Regions from separate parts of the Pseudomonas asplenii genome, predicted to be linked through region 2. Evidence: predicted binding sites of a transcription regulator. Region 2 holds the regulator's gene; each other region holds the start of a gene.
What was found. The regulator sigma-54, encoded in region 2, starts transcription at its own class of promoters, with help from an activator protein. The targets are predictions, from matches to a motif close to ANTGGCATNNANNTTGCTNT.
Positions count from the first base shown of each region.

Region 1: the regulator sigma-54 is predicted to act here: its motif matches at 2,207-2,226, upstream of BLU37_RS28320 (CmpA/NrtA family ABC transporter substrate-binding protein).
Region 3: the regulator sigma-54 is predicted to act here: its motif matches at 2,072-2,091, upstream of glnA (type I glutamate--ammonia ligase).
Region 4: the regulator sigma-54 is predicted to act here: its motif matches at 1,508-1,527, upstream of flgB (flagellar basal body rod protein FlgB).

Region 1 is NZ_LT629777.1:6,396,169-6,399,176, reverse strand. Features, by position in the region: gene BLU37_RS28330 (nitrate/nitrite transporter) at 1-51, opposite strand, end outside; gene BLU37_RS28325 (ANTAR domain-containing response regulator) at 293-868, opposite strand; gene BLU37_RS28320 (CmpA/NrtA family ABC transporter substrate-binding protein) at 883-2,091, opposite strand; gene BLU37_RS28315 (helix-turn-helix domain-containing protein) at 2,355-3,008, shown strand, end outside.
Region 2 is NZ_LT629777.1:2,650,228-2,653,235, reverse strand. Features, by position in the region: gene lptB (LPS export ABC transporter ATP-binding protein) at 1-490, shown strand, start outside; gene BLU37_RS12100 (RNA polymerase factor sigma-54) at 673-2,169, shown strand; gene hpf (ribosome hibernation-promoting factor, HPF/YfiA family) at 2,249-2,554, shown strand; gene ptsN (PTS IIA-like nitrogen regulatory protein PtsN) at 2,564-3,008, shown strand, end outside.
Region 3 is NZ_LT629777.1:1,227,121-1,230,128, forward strand. Features, by position in the region: gene typA (translational GTPase TypA) at 1-263, opposite strand, end outside; gene thiI (tRNA uracil 4-sulfurtransferase ThiI) at 403-1,857, opposite strand; gene glnA (type I glutamate--ammonia ligase) at 2,188-3,008, shown strand, end outside.
Region 4 is NZ_LT629777.1:3,039,701-3,042,708, reverse strand. Features, by position in the region: gene BLU37_RS13950 (flagellar hook assembly protein FlgD) at 1-578, opposite strand, end outside; gene flgC (flagellar basal body rod protein FlgC) at 594-1,037, opposite strand; gene flgB (flagellar basal body rod protein FlgB) at 1,041-1,448, opposite strand; gene cheR (protein-glutamate O-methyltransferase CheR) at 1,687-2,514, opposite strand; gene BLU37_RS13930 (chemotaxis protein CheV) at 2,568-3,008, opposite strand, start outside.

The DNA of each region.
Region 1 (3,008 bases), 2.8 Mb from region 2:
GGCTGAAAACAGGGTCGGGGTATGGCCGGACTTCCAGAAGCTTGTATTCATCACGCACCTCAGCGGTAAGAGTCTCAAGGGGGCTATCGCAAGGGGGCTCTCGAGTGGTGCGCCGGCACGGCTGCACCACCGGCCCGCATTCACGGGACCAAAACGCAAAAGACGTCGCTACCCGCTGCGCTTGCGCGAAGGGGAGGCGACGTCTTTGTCGTAAAGTGGGGCAACCGCCGTTGGTTACCTGCAAGCATGAATAAGCAAGAGCCGGGCCAGAGTGGTTGACCAGACGGGCGCGTCAGCCGAGCAGTTCGCTCATGGCAATGATCTGTTCGGCGACCTGGATCAGCTTCTGCTGGCGGCTCATGGCCTGGCGCCGCATCAGGGTGTAGGCCTCCTCTTCCTTGCAATTCTTCATTTTCATCAACAGGCCCTTGGCCTGTTCGATGCGTTTGCGTTCGGCCAACTGCTGGTCGCGTGCCTGCAATTGGGCACGCAACGCCTGGTCGCTCTCGAAACGGGCCATGGCCACGTCGAGGATCGGCTGCAGGCGCTGGGCCTGGATGCCTTCGACGATATAGGCGCTGACACCGGACCTGATCGCCTGGCGCATCACATCCGGGTCGTGTTCGTCGGTGAACATCACGATGGGGTGGGGTTGGTCGCGACTGACCAGCACCACCTGTTCCAGCACATCGCGGCTGGGCGATTCGGTGTCGATCAGGATCACATCCGGGCGTACGCTTTCGACCCGTGCGGGCAGGTCGATGGTCAACCCCGATTCGTCGATGACATCGAAACCGGCCTCGACCAGGGCGGCCTTGAGCCGTCCGACTTTTTTCGCGGTATCGTTGATCAGCAGGATACGCAGCATGTCCAGGCCTCCGGTCAGTGACGCGCGAGCGCGTTTGGCGCGTCGCTCATGGCATGCAGGCGAAAACCATGGGCGTAGGACACCGGGTCGGTACCATCCCAGACCTGACCATCGATCAGTTGGCTGCTGCGCATCTCGGCACCGTGCTCGATGCCCAGTGCGTCGGCGGCCTGGCGATAGAGGGCCAGTTGTTGCACCTGACGGGCCACGCCGAGGTAATCGGGGTCCTCGCGCAGCAGCCCCCAGCGGCGGAACTGGGTCATGAACCACATGCCGTCGGACAGGTAGGGCAGGTTCACCGCGCCGGCATTGTGGAAACGCAAGGCGTGCGGGTCCTGCCAGTGCTGGCCGAGGCCGTCTTCGTAGTGGCCGAGCAGGCGTGGCTGGATATGCTCCAGCGGCGCATCGAGATAGTCGCCGCCACTGAGCAATTGTGCGGTACTGCGGCGGTTTTCCGGGCTCTGTTCGATGAACCGGCTGGCTTCGAGAACCGCCATCACCAGGGCTCGCGCGGTATTGGGGTACTGTTCGACGAACGCGCGGGTACAGCCCAGCACCTTTTCCGGGTGATCGGGCCAGATCGCCTGGCTGGTGGTGAGGGTAAAGCCCAGTCCCTGCCTGACCGCGCTGTCGCTCCAGGGCTCGCCGACGCAGAAACCGTCGATCCGTCCGGCCTGCAGGTGCGCGATCATTTGCGGTGGCGGCACCACCACACTGTTGACGTCGCGCAAGGGGTGAATGCCCTGGCTGGCCAGCCAGTAATACAACCACATGGCGTGGGTGCCGGTGGGGAACGTCTGGGCGAAGGTCAGCCTTGCGCCTTTCTGGTGCGCATGCCGGTCCAGTGCTTCAGGGCTGGTCACTCCGGCTTTCTGCAGGGCTGGCGACAGGTTGATGCTCTGGCCGTTCTGGTTCAGCCCCATCAGCACCGCCATGTCGGTGGCCGGACTGCCGCCGATGCCCAGGTGCACCGCATAGATCATGCCGTACAGGCTGTGGGCGGCATCCAGTTCGCCGCTGACCAGCTTGTCGCGCAGACTGGCCCAGGAGGGTTGGCGCTTGAGGTTCAGGGTCAGGCCGTATGGCTGGGCAAACCCCTGGGTGGCGGCGACCACCAGCGAGGCGCAGTCGCTCAGGGGCATGAAGCCGAGGTCCAGGCTGGGCTTTTCCGGCGCATCGCTGCCGTTGACCCAGGCGAGGGGGGAGACGGGAAGTTCGTTCATCGGCTTTTCACTCTGTCATAAAAAACGCCGTACCCGACCAGCACCTTGGGCTCTGGCGGGTTACGACGTCTTTGTCCTTGCAGCCCGGCCGCCGTTGGCCAGGGTTTGCAGGTTTCTAGCAAGGCATATGCCACTGTCGCCGGCAGTCCTGGGCGGCCATCAGCTTCTCATCATGATCTGGCACGCAAACCGGCCCATCATCGCCGCTGGTTGATCGACAGACAGGTGGATGCAGAGTGCAGGCTGACGAACGCTTCGCGATGATGTGTCCCGGAGGGCTCTCCGCGCAGCGAGTATCGTTCGTGCGGGCTGGCGCTGACGGTGTATGCCTGGCTTGCGATGAGCTGAGGGTCGGTTGCTACCTGCCGTCCGACTGGCAGGGGCTGGTGGTAGGGCGCAGTGCGCTGAGGGTGGTTTCCGGCGATTGGAGCAGTGCGGCGTTGCCCGGTACCTGCCTGATGAAGCTGCAGGTATTCATCGACATGGGCGTTGCCTTCGAACGTGACCGCGCCTGCGCGCAACCCTGGGCCGCCTTGCCGATGCCGTTCGTCGTGAGCCGCAGCCGGGCCACCCTGGAACGTTGGTATATCGAACAGGCCCTGCGTGACGATCCCGGCTATCAATTGTTTGCCAGCGTGCTGCGTCAGAGTGCGAGTTACTGGCTGGTGCGGTTTCTACTGGAGCAGGGTACCGCCAGCGAAAAACTGATCGGTCTGGCACGGCGCTATGGCGTTTCGGTCTCGCATTTTCGGCGCCTGTGCCACCAGGCACTGGGCGGCGCGGCCAAGCCGGAACTGCGTGACTGGCGCGCGGCCAAGGCGCTCCTGCGGATGATCCGTGGCGGCGGCTCGCTGACCGATGTGGCGCTGGAATACGGGTATGCATCGTCGTCGCATTTTTCCAAGGAAGTGCGCGAG
Region 2 (3,008 bases):
GATCGGTTATCTGCCACAGGAAGCCTCGATCTTTCGCAAGCTGTCGGTGGCCGACAACATCATGGCAATCCTGGAAACACGCAAGGAACTCGACAAGGCCGCTCGCCGCCAGGAGCTGGAGAGCCTGCTGCAGGAGTTCCATATCAGCCACATCCGCGACAACCTCGGCATGAGCCTGTCCGGTGGTGAGCGGCGCCGCGTGGAAATCGCCCGCGCCCTGGCCACCGCGCCGAAGTTCATCCTGCTCGATGAGCCCTTCGCTGGCGTCGACCCGATTTCCGTGGGCGACATCAAGCAGATCATCCACCACCTCAAGGCCAAGGGCATCGGTGTACTGATCACCGACCACAACGTCCGCGAGACCCTGGATATCTGCGAAACCGCCTATATCGTCAACGATGGGCAGCTGATCGCCGAAGGCGATTCGGCCACTATCCTGGCCAACGAACTGGTCAAGGAAGTCTATCTGGGCCACGAGTTCCGCCTGTAAGCATCTGGATGCCCAATACTCGCCTGAGCGCATGAATGTTCGATAAAAACCACTGTTTTATTGTTACAGCGCTCTAGGCAAACACTCGGATTTCAGGCATATAATTTGCTTATGTTTGGCGCTCCGGCGCCCTGTAGTGGATGGCGCATGCGCGCCGGCGAATAAGGTGTTAAGCCCCTGCCATGAAACCATCGCTCGTCCTTAAAATGGGCCAGCAGCTGACGATGACACCGCAGCTGCAACAGGCCATCCGCCTGCTCCAATTGTCGACTCTGGATCTTCAGCAGGAAATCCAGGAGGCCCTGGAATCCAATCCGATGCTCGAACGCCAGGAAGAAGGCGACGACTTCGATAACAGCGATCCACTGGCCGACAACGCCGAGCAAAAGACTACTGCCGAAGTTCCGGAAACCTCCTATCAGCAGGAAACCGCACCCACCGTCGACAACATCGACGAAGGTGAATGGAACGAACGCATTCCCAACGAACTCCCGGTCGATACCGCCTGGGAAGACGTTTACCAGACCAGCGCCAGCAGCCTGCCCGGCAACGATGACGACGAGTGGGACTTCACCACCCGTACTTCCGTCGGTGAAAGCCTGCAAAGCCACCTGCTGTGGCAACTGAACCTGGCACCGATGTCCGACACCGATCGCCTGATCGCCGTGACGCTGATCGATTGCATCAACAACCAGGGCTACCTGGACGAGACCCTTGAGGAAATCCTCGAAGCGTTCGACCCGGAACTGGACATCGAACTCGACGAAATCGAAGCCGTCCTGCACCGCATCCAGCAATTCGAGCCAGCCGGTATCGGCGCGCGCAACCTCGGTGAATGCCTGTTGCTGCAACTGCGCCAATTGTCAGCCAAGACCCCGTGGCTGAACGAGGCCAAGCGTCTGGTCACCGATTACATCGACCTGCTGGGCAGCCGCGACTACAGCCAGTTGATGCGGCGCATGAAACTCAAGGAAGACGAACTTCGCCAGGTCATCGAACTGGTGCAGAGTCTCAACCCGCGCCCGGGCTCGCAGATCGAGTCGACCGAAGCCGAATACGTGGTGCCCGACGTGATCGTGCGCAAGGACAACGAGCGCTGGCTGGTGGAGCTGAACCAGGAATCGGTGCCACGCTTGCGGGTCAACCCACAATACGCCGGCTTTGTCCGCCGCGCCGACACCAGCGCCGACAACACCTTCATGCGCAACCAGTTGCAGGAGGCGCGCTGGTTCATCAAGAGCCTGCAGAGCCGCAACGAGACGTTGATGAAGGTAGCCACCCAGATCGTCGAGCACCAGCGCGGCTTCCTGGAGTACGGCGACGAAGCGATGAAGCCACTGGTGCTGCACGACATCGCCGAAGCCGTGGGCATGCATGAATCGACCATTTCCCGGGTCACCACCCAGAAATTCATGCATACCCCGCGTGGTATCTACGAACTGAAATACTTTTTCTCGAGCCATGTCAGCACCTCCGAAGGCGGTGAATGCTCGTCCACGGCGATCCGCGCGATCATCAAGAAACTGGTTGCAGCGGAAAATCAGAAAAAGCCGTTGAGCGACAGCAAGATCGCTGGTTTACTGGAGGCACAAGGCATTCAGGTCGCCCGTCGTACCGTCGCCAAGTACCGCGAGTCCCTCGGGATCGCGCCTTCCAGCGAACGGAAGCGGTTGATGTAACCGCCGGGCGTGCCACAGCGTTCCAGTGGCAAGCCACCAGGCTTGCCGCTTTATGCACTGGCAACGAAGGAGAAGCTGTATGCAAGTCAATATCAGTGGACACCAACTGGAAGTGACCGAACCACTGCGGGCCTATATCGGCGAAAAGCTCAACCGATTGGAACGCCATTTCGACAAGATCACCAATGTACAGGTGACAATGGCCGTCGAAAAACTGAAGCAGAAAATCGAAGCCACTTTGCACATCCACGGTGGTGAGGTCGTCGCCAATGCAGAACATGATGATATGTATGCAGCCATCGACCTGCTGACCGACAAGCTGGACCGCCAACTGAAAAAGCATAAGGAAAAGAACCTGCACCTGCTCCAAGGTACGGGTCGTTAACTCCCTCCCATGATTCGACTTGAAAACATCCTGACCCCCGGCCGTTCCCTGGTGAACGTGCCGGGTGGCAGTAAGAAGCGTGCCCTCGAACAAATTGCCAACCTGATCAGCCGTGAAGTGCCAGATCTGGAAATGCAGGATGTCTACGAGAGCCTGATTGCCCGTGAAAAACTCGGCTCCACCGGTTTTGGCAACGGCATCGCCATTCCCCACTGCCGCCTCAAAGGCTGTGAGGCGCCCATCAGTGCCCTGATGCACCTGGACGCCCCCATCGATTTCGACGCCATCGACGGTGCCCCGGTAGACCTGCTGTTCGTATTGCTGGTCCCGCAGGCCGCCACCGATGCCCACCTGGAATTGCTCAGGCAGATAGCCAGCATGCTGGATCGCAAGGAAGTGCGTGACCGCCTGCGTAGCGCACCGAGCAACGAGGCCCTGTATCGGGTTGTCCTGG
Region 3 (3,008 bases), 1.4 Mb from region 2:
ACACGCTCAACCTCGCCACCGAAGTCGGCGTGGCCGGGGGTGTCGACGATGTTGATGTGGTAGCCGTTCCAGTTGATGGCGGTGTTTTTCGCCAGAATGGTAATGCCGCGCTCTTTTTCCTGGTCGTTGGAGTCCATCACGCGCTCGTCGTTGAGCTCGTTGCGCTCCAGGGTGCCGGATTGACGCAGGAGTTTGTCTACCAGGGTGGTTTTACCATGGTCAACGTGGGCGATGATGGCGATGTTGCGTAGATTTTCGATCACTTGTGTATCTCGATCAGAGGATTCGGTGTGCTGACAAGTCTTGGCAGCGATTGACGGTAGTGTCTGGCGTGGCCGTTACAGCTTGACGGCGGCGTCGGGTGGCCGGTGACGCAGGCCACAGGCAAACAGCCCCGGGCACTTAGCTCGGTCGATAAACGCGCACATTGGCATGCCCCTCACTGAGCAGATGGTGGGCATGCAGGCGACTCATCACGCCTTTGTCGCAATACAGCAGGTACTGGCGAGTAGGGTCCAGTTCCTTGAAACGAGCATTCAGTGCATAGAACGGCATCGTTTGTACCTCGATGCCAGCCAGACCCAGCGGTTCATCGTCAACGGCATCCGGGTGCCGGATGTCGATCACGATATGCCCCGCCAGCGCCTCGCTGACCTCTTCGATCTGCAAATCCTGGCCCAGTTCGTCGATCACATGATCGATCGAGACCAGCTTGGCGCGCTCGAGCGCACGCTCGAGGATCGCCATGTCGAACGCTTTCTCTTCGTGCTCCACGCGGTAACGCTTGGCGTGGGTCTTGGGGTTGACCGAAATCACCCCGCAGTATTCAGGCATGTGCCGGGCGAAGTTGCCGCTACCGATCTGGTCGGCCAGATCGATGATGTCCTGCTTGTGACTGGCGATCAGCGGGCGGATCACCAGCTTCTCGGTCACGCAGTCGATCACCGACAGATTCGGCAGCGTCTGGCTGGACACCTGGGAAATCGCCTCGCCGGTCACCAGCGCGTCGATGTGCAGCCGTTCGGCCATCGACGATGCCGCGCGCAACATCATACGCTTCAATACGACGCCCATATGACCGTTATCGACTTTGCCGAGAATTTCTCCCAGCACTTCCTCGAACGGTACGCTGATGAACAGCACGCGATGGGAGCTGCCGTACTTCTTCCACAGGTAGTGGGCGACTTCCATCACCCCCAGCTCATGGGCGCGGCCGCCCAGGTTGAAGAAGCAGAAATGGGTCATCAGACCGCGACGCATCATCTGATAGGCGGCGACGGTGGAATCGAAGCCACCGGACATCAGCGTCAGGGTCTGCTCCACCGAGCCCAGCGGGAAGCCGCCGAGGCCTTCATGCTGGCCGTGGATGACGAACAACCGCTTGTCGCGAATCTCGATTCGCACCTCGACCTGCGGGTCTTTCAGGGAGATCCCCGCCGCACCACATTCACGCCGCAGCCGGCTGCCGACGTATTTCTCGACGTCCATGGAGCTGAAACTGTGCTTGCCGCCACGCTTGCAACGCACCGAAAAGATCGTGCCCGGCAGCACGTCGGCATAGTGCAGCAGGCACTTGGCGGTGATGTCGTCGAAGTCGCCCAGCGGGTACTCGTCGACCTGCAGCAGGTGCGCGATACCCGGCGTACAGCACAGGCGCTCCTTGAGCTCCTGCAAGGCCCTGGGCTCGGTCAGCGCAGTTTCCAGCTCGAGGTTGTCCCACACGCCATTCACCACCACGGCCGGGTCCAGATCTTTGAGCACGGCACGGATGTTCTTCGCCAACTGGCGGATGAAACGCATCCGGACAGGGCGACTCTTGATGGTGATTTCGGGGAAGACTTTTACGATTAGTTTCATGAAAACAGCGCGCGCCGGGCTGGCCGAAAAAGTGGGGCGCGGATTATAGCGGAAATTGCTCAAGGTTTGACCAGTTATTGTACGGACGGTTTTCGTCGCACCAAAAAAGGTCGTTTCGACATTTTTTGGCACTACAAAGGTGCAATCTATGCCCGGAAATTCCCCTATGCTGGCTGGAACGCTTGAGATTGGGGCAAAAAACCCATGACGGGGCACTGGCATGCAATTTGCTCCCTTGTGAGGCAGGTTGCCTTGGCCGACTATTCGCGCCGGCATCACTACTATTTCAGGGCTCATCCACTACCAGCCCGAAGCCACCCGGAGGACACCATGTCGAAGTCGGTTCAACTCATCAAAGATCATGACGTTAAATGGATTGATCTGCGCTTCACGGACACCAAAGGTACTCAGCACCACGTGACCATGCCGGCCCGTGATGCGCTGGACGACGAATTCTTCGAAATCGGCAAGATGTTCGACGGTTCCTCCATTGCTGGCTGGAAAGGCATCGAAGCCTCCGACATGATCCTGATGCCGGACGACAGCACTGCCGTGCTCGACCCGTTCACCGAAGAGCCAACCCTGATCCTGGTCTGCGACGTCATCGAGCCGTCGACCATGCAAGGCTACGATCGCGACCCACGTGCAATCGCCCGTCGTGCCGAGGAATACCTGAAATCGACCGGTATCGGCGACACCGCCTTCTTCGGTCCAGAGCCTGAGTTCTTCATCTTCGATTCGGTCAAGTTCAAGTCCGACATCTCCGGCTCCATGTTCAAGATCTTCTCGGAACAAGGTTCCTGGATGTCCGACCAGGACGTGGAAGGCGGCAACAAGGGCCACCGTCCAGGTATCAAAGGCGGCTACTTCCCGGTTCCACCGTTCGACCACGACCACGAAATCCGTACCTCCATGTGCAACGCACTGGAAGAGATGGGTCAGACCGTCGAAGTTCACCACCACGAAGTGGCGACTGCCGGCCAGAACGAAATCGGCGTGAAGTTCAACACCCTGGTTGCCAAGGCTGACGAAGTTCAGACCCTGAAGTACTGCGTACACAACGTGGCTGATGCCTACGGCCGTACCGCTACCTTCATGCCAAAACCGCTGTACGGCGACAACGGCTCGGGTATGCACGTTCACATGTCCAT
Region 4 (3,008 bases), 390 kb from region 2:
GTCGCACTGAAGGTATAGGTACCACTCGCGAGCAAGGTCCCGGAGTCGTCCTTGCCATCCCACGCGAAGGCGGCATTGCTGGTCCCGGTCTGGGCACCCAGGTCGATGGTACGGACCACTTTTCCGGTGGAGTCGCTGATCTTCAGCGTCGTGCTATCAGTGGCACCGGTAATCACGGCGGTGCCGGTAAAGCTCTTGCTGGTATCGACCACTGCCTGACTGGTCGGCACGATGACCGAGCGGCCGACCAGCGACGAGGCCTGCAAGGCCTGGGACGACTGAAACGCACTGGTAATGTTGTTGACGCTGGAGTTGAGCGTGGTGATGCCTTCCAGGCTGCTGAACTGGGCCAACTGTGCAACGAAGGCACTGTTGTCCTGCGGGTCCAGCGGGTTCTGGTTCTTGAGCTGGGTCACCAGCAGTTGCAGGAACGCATCCTTGCCCAGGGCCTGACCACCGGAGGCACTGCTGATCGCGTTGCCCAGCGAGTCGGTGCTGGTCTTGTTCGCGACCTTGGCGTTGGAAGCCGCCAGGATGTCGTTGAGAGCGGAGCTACTGGTGGAGTTGGTAACACTCATGTCTATCGCCCCTTATCACTGACCGAGGGTCAGGACCTTCTGCATCATGGTTTTGGCGGTGTTCATCATTTCCGCGTTGGTCTGGAACGAACGGCTGGCAGAAATCATGTCGGCCATTTCCTCGACCACGTTGACGTTCGGGTAGTAAACGTAACCCTTGGCATCGGCTGCCGGGTGGTTCGGCTCGTAGCGGGCCTCGAGGTTGCTCTGGTCTTCGACCACACCCAGCACCTGCACGCCCTGGCCTGCTGCGCCCTGGTCCTGGAACAGCGAGTCACTGCCGCCGGCCTGGCCGTTCTGGAACATGGTGGCGAAGACCGGGTGACGTGCACGGTAGGTCTTGTCGATGCTCGACGAAACGGTTTCGGCGTTGGCGATGTTACTGGCGACGGTGTTCAGCCGAGTGGTCTGAGCACTCATGCCACTACCGGCAATGTTGAAAACACTGGCAAGGGACATGGCTTACTCTCCACGAAGGGCTGAAACCAGCCCTTTGAATTTACTGTTGAGCAGGGTGAAGCTGGCCTGGAAATCGACCGCGTTCTGCGCATAGTTCGATTGTTCGATCTGCGCATCCACGGTGTTCTGGTCGATCGACGGCTGCATCGGCGTACGGTATTGCAATCCAGCATCGCCATTGCTCAGCCCCTGGGCTTCGATATGGCGGCTGTTGGTGGTATTGAGAGCGAAGCTGCCGTTCTTGGCCTTTTCGCTCTGCTCGGCGAGCACGGAGGAAAAATCCATGTCCCGAGCCTTGTAGTTCGGGGTATCGGCGTTGGCGATGTTGTTGGCCAGAACTTCAGCACGCTGGGCGCGGAAGCTCAGGGCCTGTTCGTGGATACCGAGCGCTTTGTCGAAACTGATGCTCATGCCGGGAAACCTTCAAGAGTTGACCTGATCGTCGGAACAGGCTTTTCGTTGACAAAGCAATAGCAAGCCGCGTGCCACTTTTTAAAACCCCCGTAAACCCGGGCTTTTGGGGTGGTGGTGCCGCTGGCAATGCCAGAAAAGCGGCAAAGCATTTCCGCCGGGCGTCAGCAAAGCGGCAAGGGTGGCGGCAAAAAAAACGGGAGCCTGATGGGCTCCCGCTGGGATGTCGAACCGTTGGCTACTTGGCCTTGTAGATAATGCCCGGGCTGCATTGCACCATCTGGTAGTGGTCCGGCAGACCGTTGAGGGCTTCGGAAGCTCCCAGGAACAGATAGCCACCCGGCTTGAGACTGCCGTGGATGCGCATCAGGATGTCCTTCTTCACTTCAGCCGAGAAGTAGATCAGCACATTGCGGCAAAACACGATGTCGAACTTGCCCAGACTGGCATAGCTGTCCAGCAGGTTGAACGAGCGGAACTCGACCCGATTGCGTATCGGCGCCTTGACCGCCCAGCGGCCCGGACCCTTGGTATCGAAGTAGCGCTGCAGGCGATCGGGCGAGAGGCCGCGACCAATGGCCAGGCTGTCGTACTCGCCGGTCTTGCAGTTGTTCAGCATCAGTCCCGACAGGTCGGTGGCGACAATCTGCACGCCGGACTTCAATTGGCCCATGTTGGTCCGCTCGAACTCGTCGATCGACATCGAGATCGAGTAGGGCTCCTGCCCCGATGAACAGGCGGCCGACCAGATGCGCAGGCGCTGCCCAGGGCTGGCCTTGATCGCCTCGGGCAATACCTTGTTCTTGAGCACCTCAAACGGATAGGTATCACGAAACCACAGGGTTTCGTTGGTCGTCATGGCATCCACCACCTGCTCGCGCAAGCCGCTACGTGGCTGGGTCTGGATCCTCTGGATCAACTCGCCCAGGGATTTGATGCCATTCTGCTCCATCAGCTTGTTGAGACGGCTGGAAACCAGATATTGCTTGTTTTCACCGAGCAGAATGCCACAGGCCTTTTCCAGGAAGACCCGGAACTGTTCGAAATCCAAATTACCCGTAGACAATGATGCCGCCTCTTAAATCATGTGTACCGCCAGGGACCGTCGGTCCCCGGCTGTTAACCTGCAGCCTTGATCCGGTCAACCACCCGGGCTGCCAGGTCATCAGGTCGAAACTTGGCAAGGAAGTCATCGGCACCGACCTTCTTCACCATCGCCTGGTTGAATACCCCTGACAACGAAGTATGCAGAGTGATGTGCAGTTTTTGCATGCGCGGATCGCTGCGAATCTCAGCAGTAAGGGTATAGCCGTCCATCTCGGGCATTTCAATGTCGGAGATCATCATCAGGAATTCCTCCTCCGGCTTCTTGCCCTCCTCGACCAGCTTGCGCAGGTAGTCCAGCGCCTGCCGACCGTCGTTCAACGCCACCACCTCGACGCCGACCGTCTGCAGGCAACGCGTGACCTGCTTGCGCGCCACCGACGAATCGTCGACGGTGAGTACCCGCAACGACACGGCCTTGGATTGCGTCTCGACATCCACCACACCATGGGAAAC